3 regions of the Candidatus Filomicrobium marinum genome follow, and region 2 is predicted to be linked to each of the others. Evidence: riboswitches for the same ligand, from Rfam matches in the RefSeq annotation. Region 2 holds a riboswitch; each other region holds the start of a gene.

Region 1 (6,609 bases), 830 kb from region 2:
AGCGCACAACCAAGACGGCCACGATGGCGGCTGATAGCGCAAGCACCGGCAAAGAGAGCGGCAGAACAATTACAAGACCGGTGTAGATCGCCAAGACGGCACCGAGGGAGGCGGACGCACTGATACCTAACAGACCCGGCTCTGCGAGCGGGTTCCGCAGATAGCCCTGAAGCGCGGCCCCCGTCAGCCCCAGACTCGCACCAACCATCACCCCCAATATGGCGCGTGGGAGGCGAATCTCGCGCATGACAAGTGTCACTGCGTCGGTAGAGCTTCCCGAAACCAGCGCTACGAGGCTATCGGTAAAGCCAATGGCGGCTGGGCCGGTCAACAACGATACTCCGAACAGGAGGATTACGAGTGCAGAGAGTATCGCGATGAGGGCTGGGTAGGGCATCGGCACGGTCATTGCCTCGTCGCACTCCGATCATGAATCGTGGTGACGGCGGCACGGGCAGCGGAAAGATCACGGATCAGATCAATCAAATGCGGTGTGGCGCAGATCCATCTGTTGGTTGCGGACATCGCTTTGGCCGAGGTCGCTTCGAGAGCACGCAGAGCCGGGTGGGCAAATACCTGCTGCGCGAGGGCTGGCGCTCCTTCCCAAGTGGTATCGGTCACGACCAAATCAGGTGCAGCCATGACGAGCTTCTCCAAGGGCAACTTAGCGGTGCCGCTTAAGCCGAATTGGACGGCTATGTTATCCAGGCCCGCGGCTTTCAGGACCTCATTGGCTAGCGTACCCACGCCAGATGTATAGCTATTGGCGTGGAACAGCGCCGCCGTTCGGCGGGGTCCCGGACGCTTTCGAAGCTGGGCGAGATCGGCATCAAACCGGGCGAGCAACTCGCGCGCTCGTTCGGGACGATGCAAAGCATCGCCCATTCGTTTGATATTGGCACGCATGTCGGAAAACGAATTTTCGAAGGGAAACTCGACAACTGGGAAACCCAGCCGCTCCAGCATCGCCACTGTGGTTCGTGTCGTCATGGCACCAACGAGTATGAGATCGGGCCGCATCAAGAAGACTTCTTCAGCCAGGCCATGGTTAGGCTTGTAGGCGCGCGCCTGCTTGGCCATCATCGACATGCTGGGATCGGAGGCCAAATTCGATACTGAGTAGAGCTGTCCCGGCGCCGCGATCATCATCGCGAGCTGGTCTGTACAGAGGTTCATGGAAATGACCCGACGAGGTGCCGTCGGGTCACGGTTATCGCTCTCAGCGGACGCTATTCCCGGGAGCGGGAAGGAAAGAGCTAGCAGCACACCGAGCGCCGCGTACCATGCGCTTAGCTGACGCAAGCGCATGGTTGCCCCCAAGCGTTCAGTCCGGCCAAAGGTCCATGCGCAAGCCGCCATAAATCGCCAGATCGGATGTGCCGTAGCCATAGGCGGTCTGATAGTCCTCGTCGAGCAGGTTTTCGCCGCGGATGTACGCTTCCATGCCAGGCCGGAATTCGTAAGACACCTTTGCATTCAGCAGCAGGTAATCATCGAGTGGCACGATGCCCAATCCGAAGATCTCATCCACGTTCTCCGTCACGTATTTCGCTGTGACATTGAGCTTAAGCTTATCCAGCGGCTGCGCATCGATGCCGAATGCAAAATTGTGACGTGGCACACGCGGTAGCGGAAGTCCATTCTCCCGCTCCGTCTCCGTAAACGTATAGGCCGCACTGATGGCCACGCGATCTGTCAGGAAGGCGCTCGCCGCAATCTCCACGCCGTTGCGATAAGTAACGCCCGGCACGTTCATATATCCGGTCGTATAGGCAATCAGGTTCTCGGTATCGAGTTCAAAATAGGTCACGCCCAGAGTGGCACGGCCATCGAAAAAGCCCTGCTCGATGCCCGCATCCCAGCTCACGCTTTCTTCCGGGTTTAGATCGGGATTAGCGCCAAATGGACCGTAGAGTTCATTCAGGCTGGGCGTGCGGAAGCCCGTTGAGTGGCTGGCACGAATTTTGGTGTCGGTCTCTGTGAAGAGATAAGCGGCCGTGAGCCGATGTGTATTGAAGTTGCCGAATTCGCTATGGTCATCAATGCGGCCGCCAAACGTGAGCGTCAAGTTGTCGATGGGTTCGACCATCAGCTGGGCGAAGGTGCCGAAGATGTTGGCCTCGTCGCGCTTTCCAGGAGCGTTAAAAGACTCCGCTCCGGTTTCCTCCCAGTCGGCGCCAGCAAGAAGCGAAAGAGACTCGTTAAAGCTGATGACGCCGTTGTACTCGGCCTTAACGCGGTCACCATTGTACCAAGTCACCGGGGCAAACACCGAGCTGCTCACATCATCGCGTTCGATCTTCATACCTTGCAGCGCGAAGGTATTTTTGAAGCGTCCTTCGAACAGCTCGATGTTGGTGCCGACCCGACCGGCGAACTGAGACGTCTTACCTTCCTCGATGGGGCTGTCGACCGGACCAGAGGCATCGTATTCGCCTTCTGCGTTAAAGGCGCGCGTTGCGAAGAAGACTGTGATGCCGTCAGCGACTTTCATTTCACCGCGGCCGGAAAATGTCAGATTATTGTAGCCGTCGTCCTCCGGCGCATTGTCCGCTGCGGAAAAGCCCTCGGTATCAATTCCCAAAAGGCTGAACGAGATATCTCCGCGATCTGTCGCATAGCCCGCGGTGGTCGCGCCGCGCCAAGTGTTGTAGGCGCCGTATTCAGCCGCAACCGATTGAGAATACCCCAGCTTCGTCGCGCGCCGCGTATCTATGGACACGACACCAGCTACGGCATCGCCACCGTAAAGCGTGCTTTGCGAACCTTTCAGGATTTCAATGCGTGCAAAATCGTCCACCAGAAGGTGCTCGAATCTTGCTGACGTCTGCGGTGCGGAGGGGTCGCTAATATCCATGCCGTCGATCAGAATTTTTACATAGTTCTGATTGGCGCCGCGCATCGTTATACCGGTGGTGGATCCCGCCGGACCATTGCGGGTGAAATTCACGCCGGGAACCGTCTCCAGGTAGTCCTGCAGAAACGGTCGCGACTGCTTTTCAAGATCCTCCTGCGTGATAAGAGAAACCGACGAACCAACAGCGGCTGCATCAGTCGGTGTACGGTTCGCGGAAAAAATGACGATTCCGGGCAGCATGATTTCGCCTTCTTGGGCGAGAGCCGCTTCACTGGCTAACGCTGGCAAAACGACTATCGCCGTAAGCGCCAACCAACTAGAACACTTGAGCGTATTGGCGCTTGTTGTTCCGCCTTTAAAACTCTTTCTCATCAACATCGTGACCACTCCGTTTCCCGCATTGGATCGGTGCGAAAAGCGGCAGAGCCAATCAATGAAATCGCGATCGAAAGTGGACTACGTCATCGGTATCCGGCTCTCGGCCGGCAACAAATATCTCGTCGTGCGTCGGTGCAATCAAAGCTCACGCCGCATTGTCGAGATTCACGCTAGTCGGACTTGCTCCGCAGAACCATTGCTCAACCCGTGCTTCTCTTCACATGGGTCGCCACAACGGACATCCGCTCCCAAGCGCGCCCCGCGCGAGGAATGGGCGACACGCCACTGGCAGGTCTCCTGGCTTGCAGCTCAGACGCATCAGGTCCTTCCTTCCCAGTTCTCCAAACACAGTGGAGAGCCCAGTGGATTGAGGATGACGCTCGCCGCTTACAGTTGCGGGGGCAGCCGCGGCTTATCGCAAATGTTTGCGAGACCGCGTTCCCTTTTCATTCAGTGGGCTTCAGCCCGCTGAACACCAATAGCGCAGGCAACAAATCAGTTGGCTGTAGGAGAGTCAATCTGCGCGAGGCCGCAACATGTGGAGTCTCGCTTCGAGACTGGCGGAAAGGGCACACGTCTGGCGTGTGGCTGGAATGTTCCCCAACGAAAAGAGGACCCGGGCCTATGGCCGGGTCCTCCCGATAGCTTCTGCCTTTTATCTCTTCGAGGGAGCTACGCTGCCGAACGGACCGTATCGAGGAAACTCGAGACTTCCGTCTTCAGATGCACCGCCTGGCGCGACAGTTCGGTCGACGAACTCAAGACCTGCGATGCAGCTGACGAAGAATCATTGGCAGCCTGATTGACACCGATAATGCTGGAGGAAACTTCTCGCGTTCCTTCCGCAGCCTGCATGACGTTGCGGGAGATTTCCGACGTCGCTGCAGCCTGCTCCTCGACCGCAGCAGCAATCGACGCCGCGATTTCGCTCAATTCGCCAATCGCATTTGTCGAGGCACTGATGGCCACCGTGGAGCCCTCCGTTGCCGTTTGGATGTTTTGGATCTGCGTGGAGATATCCGAAGTTGCCTTCGCAGTCTGTTCGGCGAGAGCCTTCACTTCCTGAGCGACGACGGCGAAGCCCTTGCCGGCCTCTCCCGCACGTGCTGCTTCGATCGTGGCGTTGAGTGCGAGCAGGTTCGTCTGCTGCGCAATTTCCTGGATCAATGTCACGACGGAACCGATTTCATGGGCCGCTTGCGACAATGTCGTAATGCGTTCCACCGTATTGTCGATCTCCTTGGCAGCGTGGCTTGCCTTGCGAGACGACGCGTCAGCCTGACGACCGATTTCCTGGACAGCGCCTGCCATCTCTTCCGTGACGCTAGCGACACTTCTGACGTTTACCGAGGCCTGCTCAGAGGCTGCGGCAACGGACGACGATTGAGCGCTTGTCTCTTCCGCAGCCGCCGCCATTGTACTTGCCGCCGATTGCAACTGAGAGGATGCACTGGCGACGAACTCGATGATGGAACCAACCTTGGTTTCAAACTCATCGGCAAGATGCATCATCGCCTTACGGTTCTCGACCTGCAGCTTCTCGCGCTCCGCAGCGGCTTCACGCTCATGTTCCTGAGAGCGGATGATGCCGTCCTTAAAGACCTTGAGCGAGGCAGCCATGCGGCCGATTTCGTCGCGATCCGTTATACCCTTCGGCTCAGCAGTCATATCGTGCTTCGCCAGACGTTCCGTCACACCAGCAAGGGATTTCAGACGCGTCGACACGCTCACGTAAACGAGTGCACCCAAGAGAACGGTACCCAGCAGAATGACGGATGCTGCGACGGCAACTGCAAGATTCAGTCGCTCTGCCGCGGCGGCAGCCCCTTTTGACGCCCCCCTCAGCATCACAGAGAGCGCCATTTCAGCTTCGTTCAATGCAGTCGAAACCTCGTCCAGGCTGGCCGTCGTGTGCGCCTGCAGTTCGATGGTATGCGCAAGATCAACGGTCATTGGGTCCCGCATGGCTTCAATCTGCGGTTTCGCCGCATCCGTTACCCACGTGTTCCACGCATCGCTAAACCGGTCTAAGGACGCACCGACACCCGCGAAGAACGTCGATGTCAAACGGCGCACGCTTTCGAGATCTGTAGAAACCTTCTTAACGTCCTTCTCGAAGTTCTTCACCTTTGCGCGGTCGCCCGTGATGAGAAAGTGACGAAGGTCGGCAACCAGCTTGTTAGAGCCATCCCGCAGCTCAGTCATCCTAGACAGTGCCGCGATGACGTCGAACGTTACTTGCGACGCTTTATCCACCTCATCTGTTTGCACCTTCACGACCGCAAACGACCCGAGGGCTACGAGCGAAAGCGCTGCAAAAGCGCCAACCATTTTTTTTGTTACTGAGATATTGTTGAGCATGGCATTGCCTATCAGAACGCTGGGGTACGGCGCCGTGAAAGCTCCGTCAGATTGATTTCCACGGTGATCGCGCCAAACGCGTCACCACTGTCTTTGTCGGCAAGCGTCATGCTGACCTGAGATGTCCAGATCTTCAGACCGTCGTCGAACTCCGGCTTGTCAATAAAGATTTCTGTCGGCCCAATGGCGAAGGTTTTTTGAAACTTCGCCTCATCGCCCTGCCAGTAGTCTGTCGTAATGGAGCTTTGGCCCACATTGAGTCCATTCACATCCATTATGAAGATCTCTTTATATAGACCAACGGACGCAGCTTGGCGTTTCAAGAGATAATTCGAAAGCGGACTCGCGATCGTTGCCGAAATCAGCGGCTTATCATCAGCCTGCGCTTCCTCGCGCCACGTTTTATCGAGCTCGTCAATCTCATCCTGCGTCAAGACACCATGGCGCTGATTTTGGGCCTCGACAGCCAGCTTGACGATGGGCTGACTTGACCAACCCTTGATCTCTTCGATCACATCCGGCGTAATCAGGCTTTCAACACGCCCCGGAAACTCCTGAGCCAATGACGAAGATGCAGCCAAGCACATGAGTGGAATAAATGCGAAATTTCTCATCATCACTCTCCCCCAATCCTTCCCTTTCCTGATCACTACAGGAATCACGATAAAAAATGACTTAATATGCATATTGAAAATAGGTAGTTACGCTTTTCTGCTCTCATTGTGGCTTAGGCAACCGAAATATTCCCTACATCCTCAACGTTCGGCCATAAGGAAAACTATTACCGGCTAAACTCCCGTAATTGCGGGCTTTTGCATCCGATTCAATTGAGGCTCGAGGTGTACGGTGCACAGCCCCACTTCAAAACGAGAGCTATTTCTCGCCGACGTATTTAATTTTGAAAATGTCCATATCTTTTTGGTGCCTATCGTTGACACCCAAGCAGAAGTCCGGGTGACATCTGCCGCAAAACATCTCTAACCACGGACAACATCAAACCATATAAGTTGCAC
Region 2 (6,609 bases):
AGGCCTCACGCGCGCCCAAGCGTCCGCCCGGGGGTTTGATCCGGACGATTAGTCCGTCGCCAGACGCCATGGGACGCAGCGCATTTGGACACCAGCCTTTGACGAGGAAGTTCGTGCTCATGGCTCGACCTCCAAGCTCGCTGCGATGGAGTTGCTCCGTGTTTGCCAGAGCCCTGCGTCGCGGAGCGCGCGGAACTGATCCTGCATCGCACGGAACGCGTCGGGATTTTCACGCGCAATGAAGTCGGCAACCTCACCACGGCCCAGCGTCGCGTCATGATATAAATCGAACAGGTGCGCCGGTACGTTGCGCGCGAGATGCGCGAAGGCTGCGAGGTGATCGAGTGTTGCGGCGAGTTCCGCAGCGCCGCGAAAACCGTGACGCATCATCCCCGCCGCCCACTCAGGATTTGCGGCACGGGCCCGGACAACACGCGCTATCTCTTCGCTCAATGTGCGTGCACGTGGTGTTTCCGGTCGGGTGGTATCCAGATGGTAGAGCGCGACCGAAGACCGCCCCAGCGCGGACATCGCTGCGGCAAAGCCTCCTTCGTGACCAGCATAATCGGCCGCGAGAAGGACGTCGGTTTCGGGTAAATCCTGTGCGTGCGCAAACGCGTCGGCACTTCTGAGACGGCTCTCCAGGGCTTCTCTCGCCAGGTGGCTTTCGCCACTGACATCGATCGACCATTCCGAAGCTCTGATCCATGCTTCGCCAGCGGTGCGACGCCCCTCATCAGAATAATCTTGAACGGCTGTCCCCAAGTCCAAGCCGTACAACCCTGGCTTGGGTCCGAACACGCGGGGAACCCGGTTCACATAAGGATTTTCTTCGACGGGTTCGTCGCGATCAGCAAGCGCCGCTGCCGCGGCTTCGAACATCTGTGCGAGGCCGGGAAAGACATCGCGGAAAAGCCCGGAAACTCTTAGCGTCACATCAATCCTGGGCCTGTTCAGCAGCGCCGGGGGCACGATCTCGAACCCTGTCACGCGCCCGGAGGCACCGTCCCAACGTGGCGTCAGTCCTGCCAAGTGAAGCGCCATAGCGAACTCTTCGCCCGCAGTCCGCATCGTCGCCGATCCCCACAGGTCGATTACCAGACCGCGCGGCCAATCGCCATGATCTTGTAGGTGACGACGCACCAATTCTTCCGCGTTCTTCACGCCCTGCGCGAACGCAACGCGGGTCGGCACCGCGCGCGGATCAACACTGAAGAGATTGCGTCCCGTGGGGAGGACATCGGTGTGTCCGCGATAGGGAGACCCTGAGGGTCCGGGCGGCACCCGGCGGCCGGCCAGTGCTGAGTGTAGTCCCTCTCTCTCCCCTTCGCGCGCGCCGTAGATGTGGAGACCGTCGCCAAATCCGCTGTCTTTGATGTCGCAAACGAAGCGGTCAATTCTCACAATGGCTTCGGCCGCGCTTATATTTTCGTTGATGCCCAGGTCTGCTTCCACTCCTTTGGCCTGCGCCTCCGCGCGGATCATTGCGATGAGCCGGTCGCGCCGCGCGGGATCAAGCCCGTCTGCGGTGGAATACTCATCCAAGAGCCTTTCGAGTTGAGACAAACCTTCCGGCACGGCGCTGTCGCGCATCGGCGGCGGCATATGTCCCAAAGTGACGGCACCGAGCCGTCGCTTGGCTTGTGCTGCCTCCCCCGGATCGTTGACGATGAACGGATAAAGAACCGGCAGGTCACCCAACAACGCCTGCGGCCAGCACGTGTCCGACAAGGCGACGGATTTTCCCGGCAGCCATTCCAAGGTGCCGTGCGCCCCTATGTGGATCAGCGCCGAGAAGCCCTGCGCACGTAACCAAAGGTAAAAGGCCACGTATGCGTGGCGGGGGACGCGTGCGAGATCATGATAGTCGTCATCACGGCTCTCCCTCAGTCCACGTTCCGGCTGGAGAGCAATCACCGCTTCTCCGCTCCTGATGGCGGCGAAGTGGAATCCTCCATCGACGACTGCGGGATCGTTATCGGGGTCTCCCCAAGCGCGTTGCAAATCAGCGCGCAGGCCTTCGGGGAGTTGGTCCAAGGCATTGCGGTACGCGCTGAGCGACCACGTCAGATACGATTTACTCAGTGTGCGCCCAAGGTCTGTCACCGGCTCGACGGCATAGCCTTCGCGTGCAAGGTCGAGAAGAATTGCTTCGCACGACGCCAGCGCGTCCAAACCCACCGCATGCGCCAGCTGATATTCCTTGCCCGGATAGGTGGACAATATCAGCGCCGGCTTTTGAGCCTCCGCCTTCGCCGTAGCAAGGCTGTGCCAGCGGGCGACGCGATCGGCGACCGCGCGCACGCGCGTCTCATCAGGCTGGTGAATCTTGCGAGAAAACTGCAGATCCGGATCGTGCTGCGTCCCACATTTAAAGCTCACGGCGCCCGCGAAAATGCGTCCATCGACTTCGGGAAGCACCACATGCATGGCAAGATCAGAGGGGGATAACCCTCGCTCCGAAGCCAGCCACAACGCGCGTTCGGCGGTCGAAAGCGCAACCTGAAACACTGGGCATCCCGGTCCATCGAGTGGCGAGCGCCCATCGTCGCCACGCGCTGAGAAGGCCGTCGCGTTCACGATCGCGACCGGACCCATTTGCTCTAAGGCAACCTCGACCCATATGCGCGCGCCTGCAGCTTTTAGTGACGGTGCGAACATGCCGACCGCCTGAAAACCTCGTGCCCGCAGTTCGTGTATCAGTGCATCTATCGGCGCTGTGTCGGCCGCTGCCAGATAGGCACGATAGAATATGACAGGCACAATCGCTTTGCCATCGGGCGGCGACATTTGAACGCCGCGCGCGGGCTCGTAGAAGCCGCAGTCAGGCAACCGTTTATCGCCTGGAACAGGCGCCGCGTAGAGTCCAGCGGCCAACGCGAGCTGTGCCAGGGCTGCTTGAGCAGCAACCGCGCCACCTGCATCGCAAAGCGCCGACAATCTTCGCAACGTTGAAACAGGCAACGTGGAGAGTTCATCGAGCCTGTCGTCGTCGCGACCGTCACCCGGCAAAACAGCCAAAGCAATTCCGCGCTTGCGCGCGAGTGCGTTGAGTTCCGCTAGTCCGTATGACCAGTAGCTTTCTCCGCCGATCAGCCGAACGAGTATTCCCTTCGCCCCACTCAGCGTTTGATCCACGTACGTGTCAACCGAGATGGGATGCCGCAATGCCGCTAGATTGGCCAAGCGCAGACCGGGCAGATTTGCCCGACCGCGTTGCCATCCCGCCGCGAAGGCCCCCAAGTCACTGTCGGAGTAAGACAGCACCACCAAATCCGCAGGACCTTGGCCAAGGTCTTGCGGGGTCGCAGTCTCTTCCAGATCGTGACTTTCTCGGAAGACGACATGCATGGTGATCAGGCCTCGAAAACTGCCTGGATTGCCGCCGGATCAATCGCATCATGCTCAGCGATCACAACGAGCTGGGAACGGCGCGGCTGGTCGCCCCATGGACGATCGTATTGCATGCGCACGCGCTCACCCACGGCCTGCACCAGCATGCGCATCGGCTTGTCCCGGATCGCGAGATATCCTTTCACGCGGAGAATGTCGCGCTCTCGCGCAAGGCGGCGGATCGCCTCTGCGACACTCTCAGGATCGGCCAAGATGGGCAGATCGATAATCGCGGAGTCGAAATCATCATGCTCGTGATCGTCGGCGCCGTCATGGTGAGAGGGCCGCACGTCGAGGTTATCTTCGGCCGCGGCGTTGAGCCCAAGAATGACACGCGGGTCGATCACACCATCTGTCAGCGAGAGGATCGGGAGCCTGCGCGGAGCTTCGGCTTCGATCAAAGCACGTGCCGCCGAAATCCCTTCGTCTCCCGCAAGGTCCGCCTTGCTCAACAACACGATGTCGGCGCAGGCAATCTGATCCTCGAAGACCTCGGACAGAGGGGTTTCGTGATCAATGCTCTCATCGCCAGCACGTTGTGCGGCGATTGCTTCCTCGTCCGGTGCAAACCTGCCGGCTGCAACCGCCTCAGCATCCGCGACAGCAATAACGCCATCGACAGTGATGCGCGAACGGATGGCAGGCCAGTCGAACGCCTTCAGCAGCGGCTTTGGCAGCGCCAGACCGGACGTCTCGATGAGGATATGGTCGGGCTGCTGCGGCAGCGCCATCAAAGCCTCGATCGTCGGAATGAAATCGTCCGCGACCGTGCAGCAAATGCAGCCGTTCGCGAGTTCGACGATATTTTCCTCGGGGCAATTCTCGTCCGCGCAAGATCGCAAGATCTCGCCATCCACACCGACTGTACCGAATTCGTTGACGAGCACCGCAAGACGCTTGCCCTGCGGATTGCGCATCAAATGGCGGATCAACGTAGTTTTGCCCGCGCCGAGAAAACCGGTAATAACGCTGACGGGAATTTTTGACAGGTCGGTCATTAGTCCTCCATCGGGGGAATGCGCGCGAGCGAGTTTTTGCGGAAAATTTCCGGACGTTCGCGCCACGGCACGATGCCGTCTTCGCTGGCCGCGTATTTGGATGCGCCATCGAGAATGTCCGGGACGTGTTCGGCGGGATCGAGCCGGCCGTAGACGTAAGTCCACTTACCTGGGCCGCTGAGCGCAACCGCGCACCCTTGCGAACAAGCGGAGAGGCACTGCACGGGACGCAGACGCATCCCTTTGGGTATCCCTGCGGCTTCAAGCGCGGATAGCATCAACTGCCCGGGACAAGCGTCGTCGGGTTCAATCGTCGCGCCGCGACGGCAGGTCGTGCAGACAAGGATCGTAGCCATCAGGCCCCTTCAGCAGGGACGAGAGGTGCTAAAGCCAGAAGGGGAAGACGCCCGGTATCAGGCGATTCACCTGCCGGTCGCGAAACACCCCGTTCGCCCGTTTCAGTCACGCTGTTGGCAGGTCTCCCGGCTTGCGGATGTAGGGTTTTTAATCCTGCGGACGTTCGGCCTTCCCAGCTTTTGCCAGTGGCGTTGAACGTCCTCTCCGGTCACGGTCGCGGGGGCGGCTGCGTTGTAAGCTTTTGAGCAATTCCGGCTCAAGTGCTTGTCGCATTCCCTCTTCGCCTGTCATAGACAGGACCAACAATGCCTCAACTGAAGCCGAACGCCGTCAGTTGTCAAGATGAAGGAAAAGTATGGCGATGGATGAGACAGACTTAGCCGCGCGTCACGCAACCAAAATGGCCAAGATCAAAGCTGCGCGCGATCGCATGATGGCAACGAAGGAAGGCGAGAAGGGACTGATTATTGTTCACACCGGTGCGGGTAAAGGGAAATCCTCTTCCGGCTTCGGCATGATCATGCGCTGCATTGCGCACGGTTTTCCCTCTGCTGTGGTGCAGTTCATCAAAGGCGCTTGGGACACCGGCGAACGCCGGTTGATCGAAACCCACTTTCCTCACCTCTGTCAATTTCACGCGATGGGGGAGGGCTTTACCTGGGAAACACAGGACCGCGAACGCGACATCGCCGCAGCCCGTGCCGGCTGGGAAAAAGCAAAGGCGATGATCCTCAATCCAGAACTCCGGATGGTCTTGCTCGACGAGATCAACATCGCGCTGCGCTACGATTATTTGGACATTGCTGAGGTTGTCGCCTTTCTTCGCGATGAAAAGCCGCCGCTCACGCATGTCGTCCTGACTGGCCGGAACGCCAAGGACGAATTGATCGAGATTGCCGATCTCGTGACGGAGATGTCGTTGATCAAACATCCGTTCCGCGCCGGCATCAAAGCCCAGCCGGGCGTGGAGTTTTGAGGGTTTTACCCTTGGAACTCTAGCCTACAAGGATAACCTTAAGTGAAATCCCTTATGATTCAGGGAGCGGGTTCGAACGTCGGCAAGTCACTGCTTGTTGCCGGCCTCTGCCGCGCCGCACTCCGACGCGGGCTTCGCGTCGCGCCGTTCAAGCCGCAAAACATGTCGAATAACGCCGCCGTCACAGCGGACGGTGGTGAAATCGGTCGGGCGCAGGCCTTGCAGGCGCTTGCCTCGGGCCGCGAAGCCGTTACCGACATGAATCCTATTTTGCTCAAACCTGAATCGGAGACGGGGTCACAGGTCATCGTCCAAGGCCAACGGCTCACCACTGTAAAGGCCCGCGCTTATTCAAGCCTGAAACCACAGCTTTTGAGCGCGGTACTCGCGAGCTTCAATCGGTTGAAAGGCGATGCCGACCTCGTGATTGTAGAGGGAGCCGGGAGTCCCGCTGAAGTAAATCTTCGACGCGGTGACATCGCCAACATGGGTTTCGCGCAGGCGGCGAGCGTTCCCGTCGTTCTGGCGGGAGACATCGAGCGTGGCGGCGTCATTGCCCAGATCGTTGGAACACAAGCCGTCATCGATCCCGATGACGCCGCGTTGATCTCGGGATTTGTGATCAACAAGTTTCGCGGCGATCCGCGCCTCTTCGATGACGGATATCGCTTCATCTCGGAACGCACAGGATGGCGGGGCTTTGGGGTCCTGCCCTATTTTCCGGATGCCAGGAAACTGCCCGCTGAAGATGTCCTCGACTTGCGCGAGAGCAATCTGGGCGAGGGGCTGCATATCGCCGTTCCTATTCTCTCCCGCATCGCGAATTTCGATGACCTCGATCCGCTCGCTCAAGAGCCGGGAGTTCGGCTCAGCATGATCCCTGCG
Region 3 (6,609 bases), 670 kb from region 2:
AGCTCTCCCCTTTCAGGGGCTCCTCCGTTTAGCAGTGCAATCTCTTCCGCATTATCGCGTACGCGCATCAATCCGAACCGGAAATCCCCTTCTCTTCTATCTTGTTCAAAGTTCAATGGGATCAGTCGTCGACCAATCATATGCGCCAGTAGCGTCCCGGCAGCGGAGTACAAAACCAATATCCAGACGAGAAGTCCCGGGATTACACGTTCTTCACCAAACAATGTGACAGGCACTGACTGTGATATGATCCACAATATGGTGACGAACGACCCAAGAGTGACGGTCGCGCCGACCAGACCGACGCTGATCGAAATCACATGCGATACAAACTTGTAGGTATCCTCTGCGATCCTCTGATCTGGGTTGTCTTCAGATTTTGGTTTCAATCTCGCGCGATAGAAGTTTGCATTCGCCAGCCAGAGATCAAGGAAACGTTGTGTAAGCCAGTCGCGCCAATGAATGGTCAACCATTGCGCAAAATACTTCTGATAAACGGTTGCTGTAATCAGCGCTGCGGCAATCAGAATGTAAACCCAAAACTGCCGAACGAATTCCGTCCAATTTTTGTCCTGTAGAGATTGAAAGAAATCGTTTCGCCAATAGTTCATCGCAACTTGCGCGGCGACAACGCCAAGCTGGCAGGCAATGACCGCTGCTAGCAAGATGAGCGGTACGAGTTTCCACGTTTCCAAAAAATATGAGGAGGCGTATCGCAACCCTGCGCGTGAAACCGATCTCACCCCTTCACGTCCTCCACGTCGGGCACGGAGCTACTTTCAACGCGTTCTTCTTGCTTGGGGCACGCGCAACAGAGCTTTCCGTCTGGAAGCTGAAACCTCAAGCAACATACACGGCGGCGTCTTGCGGGAACCTCGTCAAGCAACACGTATGCGACCGGTTGGAACAGGGGATTTCGCTTGCCGTTCGGAAGATTAGGTAGTTGGAGGAAGTCGCTACACTCGTCTCGGGCCGCTCCCCCGATCTGCACCCGCTCCAAATACGTCAGAAGACCTTCCACGAGAGTTCCGGCGTTGTTCCAAAGGATGCGACGGCTGACGCCGGTCCTCGCATGATAGAGTTTTACAAACGGATAGAGGTGCTTCTCGACAATCGGTAGCAGCCGGTTTCCGGGGCGTGATTGCACCGGCGCGACTTCTCCTTCGGGGATCGCAACGCTGTCGATCTTATGGTCAGGAGTAAAGGCAATCCGGAAATGCTCGAGCTCCAGCGGTGGTGTTTGATCCAGAAGAATGTTGGAGCAGATCAAGGGCGGGAGAGCGGTCGCAAAATACCATTTCGACCAAATCGAAAGAACGGCTGTGCGCGGGGTGTTCCCATACGTTTGGTTGAAACTTTCTACGATCGCATCCAACCAGCAATCGTCCAGCGCGTCCCGTACTGAACGGCTCGCTTGCTCCGAACGCCCGACGACAAGGTGAGGACGTAGGTGTTCCAGATCGCCCACGAAAATGGCGTCCAGAGATTTGCCGAACGTTTCAAGTGAATTCAATACCGTCATTGCCCGCCTCATCCTCACATACGTTCGCAGGGCGAACCTTGGACGCTCGCCCCGCGAAGAAGCTAGAAACGCATCCGAAGTGACGCGTCGACGGTACGGCCAACCCCGTAATAGCAAGAGTAGGTGGAATCGCAGTTTGTGACGTAGCGCTCGTCTGTCAGGTTCTTGGCATTGACAGCGAATTCCCAGTTCTCGAACTCTGGAGAAATCGTTCCGAGATCGTAACGCACCGTAGCGTCATAGAGCGTAAACGCGGGCACATAGAACGTATTGAGAGTATCGCCTGCCGCTTCTCCGAAAAATCGGACACCGCCTCCAATTGTCAGGCCACGGAATGCCCCTTCGAAGAACGTGTACGATCCCCATAGTGACGCCTGATGCGCTGGAACGGAGGTAAAGCTTTTACCGCCTGCCCCTTTTTGGTTTGTCTTTGTGACTTCACTGTCCAGATAGGTGTAGGCGGCAGCAAAATTCCAACCACTCTCAAGGGATGCGCGGACTTCGAGTTCCGCCCCTCGCACCGCGACTTCGCCGGTTTGCGTCGCAAACCCCGGATTCGCAAGGTCCGGCGTTCGTACGTTCTGTTGCGTGATGTCGAACACCGACGCGGTGAAGAGAGCGTTCACACCGGGTGGCATGAATTTGATCCCCACCTCGCTTTGTTCGCCCGTTGTCGGTTCAAACGGATTGCCCCCAGCATCGGACCCCGTGAGGGGAAAGAACGATTCTGAATAGCTGACAAATGGCGCAAACCCGTTCGCAAAGCGGTAGATGGCACCGAGTTGATGCGTAAACGCCTTATCTTCTTTTGGAGTGTGGATCGGGGCCCCGAAGTTGCCTGTTACGGGATCTCTCGCCAGGGTTTCTTGATTGAGCTCAGCCCAGTCATGGCGAATACCTGCGGTGACTGTCAGGCCACCGACGGAAATGGCGTCTTGAAGATACAGGCCCGCTTGCGTGAGATCCTGATAACGCTTCGAGGTAATCGGATTGGATCGCAGAGGCTGACCATAGACCGGATTGTATAGATCAAGCGAATAGAGACTTGCCCGGTTTACGCCTTGCCCCTGATAGTTCGGGATTGCCGCGTAATCGAATCCAACCAGCAATTTGTGGTCCAGTGGACCGGTCGAGAAATTACCATGCAGGCGGCTGTCAACCTGATAGGTATTGATCACGTAATCAGCGTCAAACATCTGCCGACGTGTTGACGTTGGGCCGCTCGGGCTGCCCATTCCCATAACTTCGGACAATGCGATGTCGATGTGCCGGTAGGCTGCATTTTGCTCAAACGACCAAACGTTATCGAAGCGGTGTTTGAACTCGTATCCGATCTTGAAGGATGTCTTGCTGGTGTCGTGATATCCGGGTTCACCGAGGAACAGTTCCCGCGGGATATATTGGCCGTTCGGTCCAGGAAGGATTGTGCCTTCGCGTGGCAGCGCCTGTTGCACCGTCAGACTCGGATCGTGCTGATAGCTTGAAAGCAGCGTGAAGGTCGTGTCCGCGTTCGGCCTAAAGGTAAGCGCCGGAGCGACGTAGAGGCGATCGTTTTCCGTGTAGTCGACCTCACCATCGGCCAGCCTTCCGAGAGCGGTCATACGATAGGTGAGCACACGGCCGTTTCCGATCGGACCACCGAAGTCGACCCCGGTTTGAAACTTGCTGTGAGTCCCAGCCTGTAGGACGACCTCCGTGAAAGCCTCATCGGTTGGCCGCTTGCTCGTCAGGTCCAGCAAGCCTCCGGGGCTCCCCTGTCCGTAGAGCATCGACGCGGGTCCTTTAAGGAGGTTCACGCGTTCCAAACCATAAGGTTCAATAGCCCAATTGCTATCATGCTGCTTCAGGCCATCGAGGTATTGGTAGACGAGGAAACCCCGGACGAGAGCTTGTTCTCGGGTAAGAAAATTTCCCGAGAAATAATAGCTATTCACACCGGACGTGTATTGCAGTGCCTCTAACACGCTCTGTGCGTTGCGTTCTTCAATCTCCGCTTTACTCACCGTTGAAATGGAGCGCGGCGTGTCGAGAACCGATCCTGGCGTCTTTGTTCCGACACCGCTCATCGTCGCGACGAATCCCGAGGTCCCTGGGTCGTTGCGATTTTGCGGAGGTGCAGTGTTTGAGAGACCAGAATCGTTGATCTGGTCAAAGCTTTGCGTGGGAGCTGCTGTGCTCGCGGAACTCGTCGCATTGACCGATGGAGAGGGCTGCTGAGTTTGGCTGGCAGGCGCAATAACCGTTACAGGAGGTAGCGTGGCCGACTGTGAAACCGCCTCTTGGGCGGAGGCAGTATTGTGGCTGGCGATGAGAGAAATGAAGGTGACGGTGAGCGGCGTTATCCAGCCGCAATTATCCGCTCGCTTGAGGAGCGATACTGATCCCGGAAACATTGATACCTGCGTGCATTCGTAGGTGGCACGTCAGCGCGAATTAGACCGCACACTTCCGGCTATGCCGAAAAAATGTGCCACCCTTGGAACACCCCGCCCAATGAGCTTCGCGCGTGACCACGACTGACGGCAGGTCTCCTGGCTCGCGGACTTACGCTCCATCGCCTTCCCAGGAGAAATCCCAGTGGCATTTGATGGAAAGCTAACCGCTCACAGTTGCGGGGGCAGCTCCGGCTTTGGGGTATCTCTCCCGTCCGGATTCCCATTTCATTCCTTTGAGGAAACCGTCGAGCGTTAACAGAAATTAAATATAGAGTTTAAGCAAGCGTTGGGACGAACTCGGAACAACGGATGGTAGACGCATGTGCCTCTTGGGCCACACGTAAGGCACAGGGCGTAATCGCCCCACCTCGGCGGTAATGACATCTACTCGGAAAGAGAGTGTTGGATTGATGCTGCCCCTCGGACGCTACCTCGACCGGCTCCGTCGTCCACCGGATTAACGCGGGAACACCCGCCCCGCCATGCACCAAGACAATTGGGGGGAATCATTACATGTTTGGGATGGTGCCCAGGGCCGGGGAACCTGATCCGCGCCGCATCAATGACTTAGCAGTCGGTGGGGAACCGAAATCTTCTACCCCATTACAGGCTTTTCCGATGCCTAGTTCCCCACCCAATGATGTGTGTTGGGGGAATCTCCTTCGGTCGAGGCGTTTGAGCGCCCGCTTATTACAGCAAGTCCCCGAACATTGCTGCTCCGCCAACCGATTTGATCACACTGACGTTGGTCGCTCGCTTGCCCGTGGAATGAATCTCGAGCGTTGCAATTGTCCAAGCACATGCCCCCCGGGGTTAAGTTGCACTCGCACCTCGTCACTGCGTTACCTCTCGTGTTGGCCTACGCGGTTGAAAGCGTCGACGAGATCGACCGATAAGGCGACCCTCAAGCAGGGAGCCTGACGGGAAATCGCCAATTAAGTGTGCGGCAGATCTAAGAGCTGGCGATCCCGGCAGAACTATAACAATTGAGCTAGTTCAAAAGCTTAGAGGCCAGTGGGACAGAGCATTGCGCCACTATGTTTCGGGCGATTTCGCACATTACTGTCCCAGCCCGCCGCTGAGACCACATTCCCTCGCTCCAGGTGTACCCCGAGCGGGTCCTGTTTCAGCTGATCTTATCCTTCACTTCGTGCCAGACTTCGGACACGCCTTCTAGCCACCAAAGGGCTTGGCTTTTTGTCGGGTTCGTTTTGCCAAATATGGCAGATATGGATGCAGCGGCGCATAACGGGCTCCGCGCGCAGAATTCCATGCGGAGTGGGTAGTACTCTTTCCCTTGTTCGAATATCGACTATTGTCAGCCCCATGACAATTCAACAGGTCCAAAGGACCGGCTCCTGACAATGTACCTTAAGGAACTACACGTTACGAACTTTAGGAATGTTGGCAATGGCCAACCGCTTTGCGTGCCGTTTCAGCAGGGTCTCAACCTCATCGTTGGGGAGAACGACGCCGGCAAAACCGGGCTTATTGATGCTATCCGCTATTGCCTTGGCACACGCGGCCAGTACTACGAGCGGATCACCATCAGCGATTTCTTTTGCGGCGACGGGCAGCAGTCCAAGGAGTTCTCGATCCGCTGCGTATTCGACGGCCTTACACCGGACGAAGTTGGAAATTTCGCAGAGTGGCTCACCAACATCCCCGGCGAAGACGGTCAGCCCGGCCGTAGCGAGTTGCAGGTTTCTCTAACCGCCAAGCTGCAAGCCGATGAATCAGTATATCCGGAACGCAGCACAGGCTCGGGGAAAGACGTCGACGGGAAGCTCCGCGAGTACCTGCAGGCTACTTATCTGCGGCCCCTTCGCGATGCTTCTGCAGAACTCCGTCCCGGTCGGCGAAGCAGACTGGCGCAGATTCTTCAGACCTTGCCAGAAATGAGGCCCGAGAAGGATGCCACGGTCGCTGATACCCTCGCCAAGATCATGGTCGATAGCCAGAAGAACATCTCTGACAACAAAACTATCAAGAACATCGAGAAGCGCCTCCGCGAAGAATATCTGGCAGATGCCGCGCTGACTGGTACAAGCCTGCTCCCTAAGCTCGGTATGGGCGTGAAATTCTCGTTCGAGCAGGTCATTGAACGGCTACAATTGGAGCTTCACCCCCCGAATGGGGTGAACTTGGCGGTAAACCGCGGATTGGGTCTGGACAATGTGTTGTTCATGTGTGCGGAGCTGCTTCTGCTGCAATCCGAAGCGACGGCCCAACTGCCTCTCCTCCTGGTTGAGGAACCTGAGGCCCACCTGCATCCTCAGATGCAGTCAAGCGTTATTGCCATGCTCGATAATCAGGCTACAAATCGACGCAAAGCTCAGATTCTTCTGACCACCCACAGCCCACTTCTAGCAGGCAGCGCCGATCCTCAGAATGTCATCATGATCGGCGCAGGCACAACCTTCCCGCTCAGCTCCAGCCATACGAAGCTTGAACCAGGCGACTATAAGTTCTTGCGCCGGTTCCTTGATGCAACCAAAGCCAACCTTTTCTTCGCGAAGGGCGTGGTGATGGTCGAGGGCGACGCGGAAGTTCTCCTGTTGCCGGCGCTGGCCGAAAAGATCGGCCGGCCATTCACAAAGCATGGCGTTTCCATCGTCAACGTCGGTACGGTGGGCTTCTACCGCTATGCCC

The links. Region 2 has a riboswitch for cobalamin ahead of YBN1229_RS12525 (DUF1636 family protein). Riboswitches for the same ligand answer to the same signal wherever they lie in the genome.
Region 1: linked by a shared signal. The riboswitch ahead of YBN1229_RS08665 (TonB-dependent receptor plug domain-containing protein) and the one ahead of YBN1229_RS12525 (DUF1636 family protein) in region 2 are both predicted to bind cobalamin.
Region 3: linked by a shared signal. The riboswitch ahead of YBN1229_RS09400 (TonB-dependent siderophore receptor) and the one ahead of YBN1229_RS12525 (DUF1636 family protein) in region 2 are both predicted to bind cobalamin.

What each region holds. Positions count from the first base shown of each region.
Region 1 covers NZ_LN829119.1:1,837,496-1,844,104, reverse strand. Annotated here, with positions in the region: gene YBN1229_RS08675 (FecCD family ABC transporter permease) at 1-409, opposite strand, end outside; gene YBN1229_RS08670 (ABC transporter substrate-binding protein) at 406-1,308, opposite strand; gene YBN1229_RS08665 (TonB-dependent receptor plug domain-containing protein) at 1,325-3,235, opposite strand; cobalamin riboswitch at 3,506-3,730, opposite strand; gene YBN1229_RS08660 (methyl-accepting chemotaxis protein) at 3,908-5,596, opposite strand; gene YBN1229_RS08655 (hypothetical protein) at 5,608-6,213, opposite strand.
Region 2 covers NZ_LN829119.1:2,663,632-2,670,240, reverse strand. Annotated here, with positions in the region: gene cobG (precorrin-3B synthase) at 1-121, opposite strand, end outside; gene cobN (cobaltochelatase subunit CobN) at 118-3,351, opposite strand; gene cobW (cobalamin biosynthesis protein CobW) at 3,357-4,391, opposite strand; gene YBN1229_RS12525 (DUF1636 family protein) at 4,391-4,750, opposite strand; cobalamin riboswitch at 4,847-5,067, opposite strand; gene cobO (cob(I)yrinic acid a,c-diamide adenosyltransferase) at 5,110-5,724, shown strand; gene YBN1229_RS12515 (cobyric acid synthase) at 5,779-6,609, shown strand, end outside.
Region 3 covers NZ_LN829119.1:1,992,389-1,998,997, reverse strand. Annotated here, with positions in the region: gene YBN1229_RS09410 (ABC transporter ATP-binding protein/permease) at 1-743, opposite strand, end outside; gene fhuF (siderophore-iron reductase FhuF) at 740-1,522, opposite strand; gene YBN1229_RS09400 (TonB-dependent siderophore receptor) at 1,585-3,915, opposite strand; cobalamin riboswitch at 4,027-4,219, opposite strand; gene YBN1229_RS09395 (ATP-dependent nuclease) at 5,322-6,609, shown strand, end outside.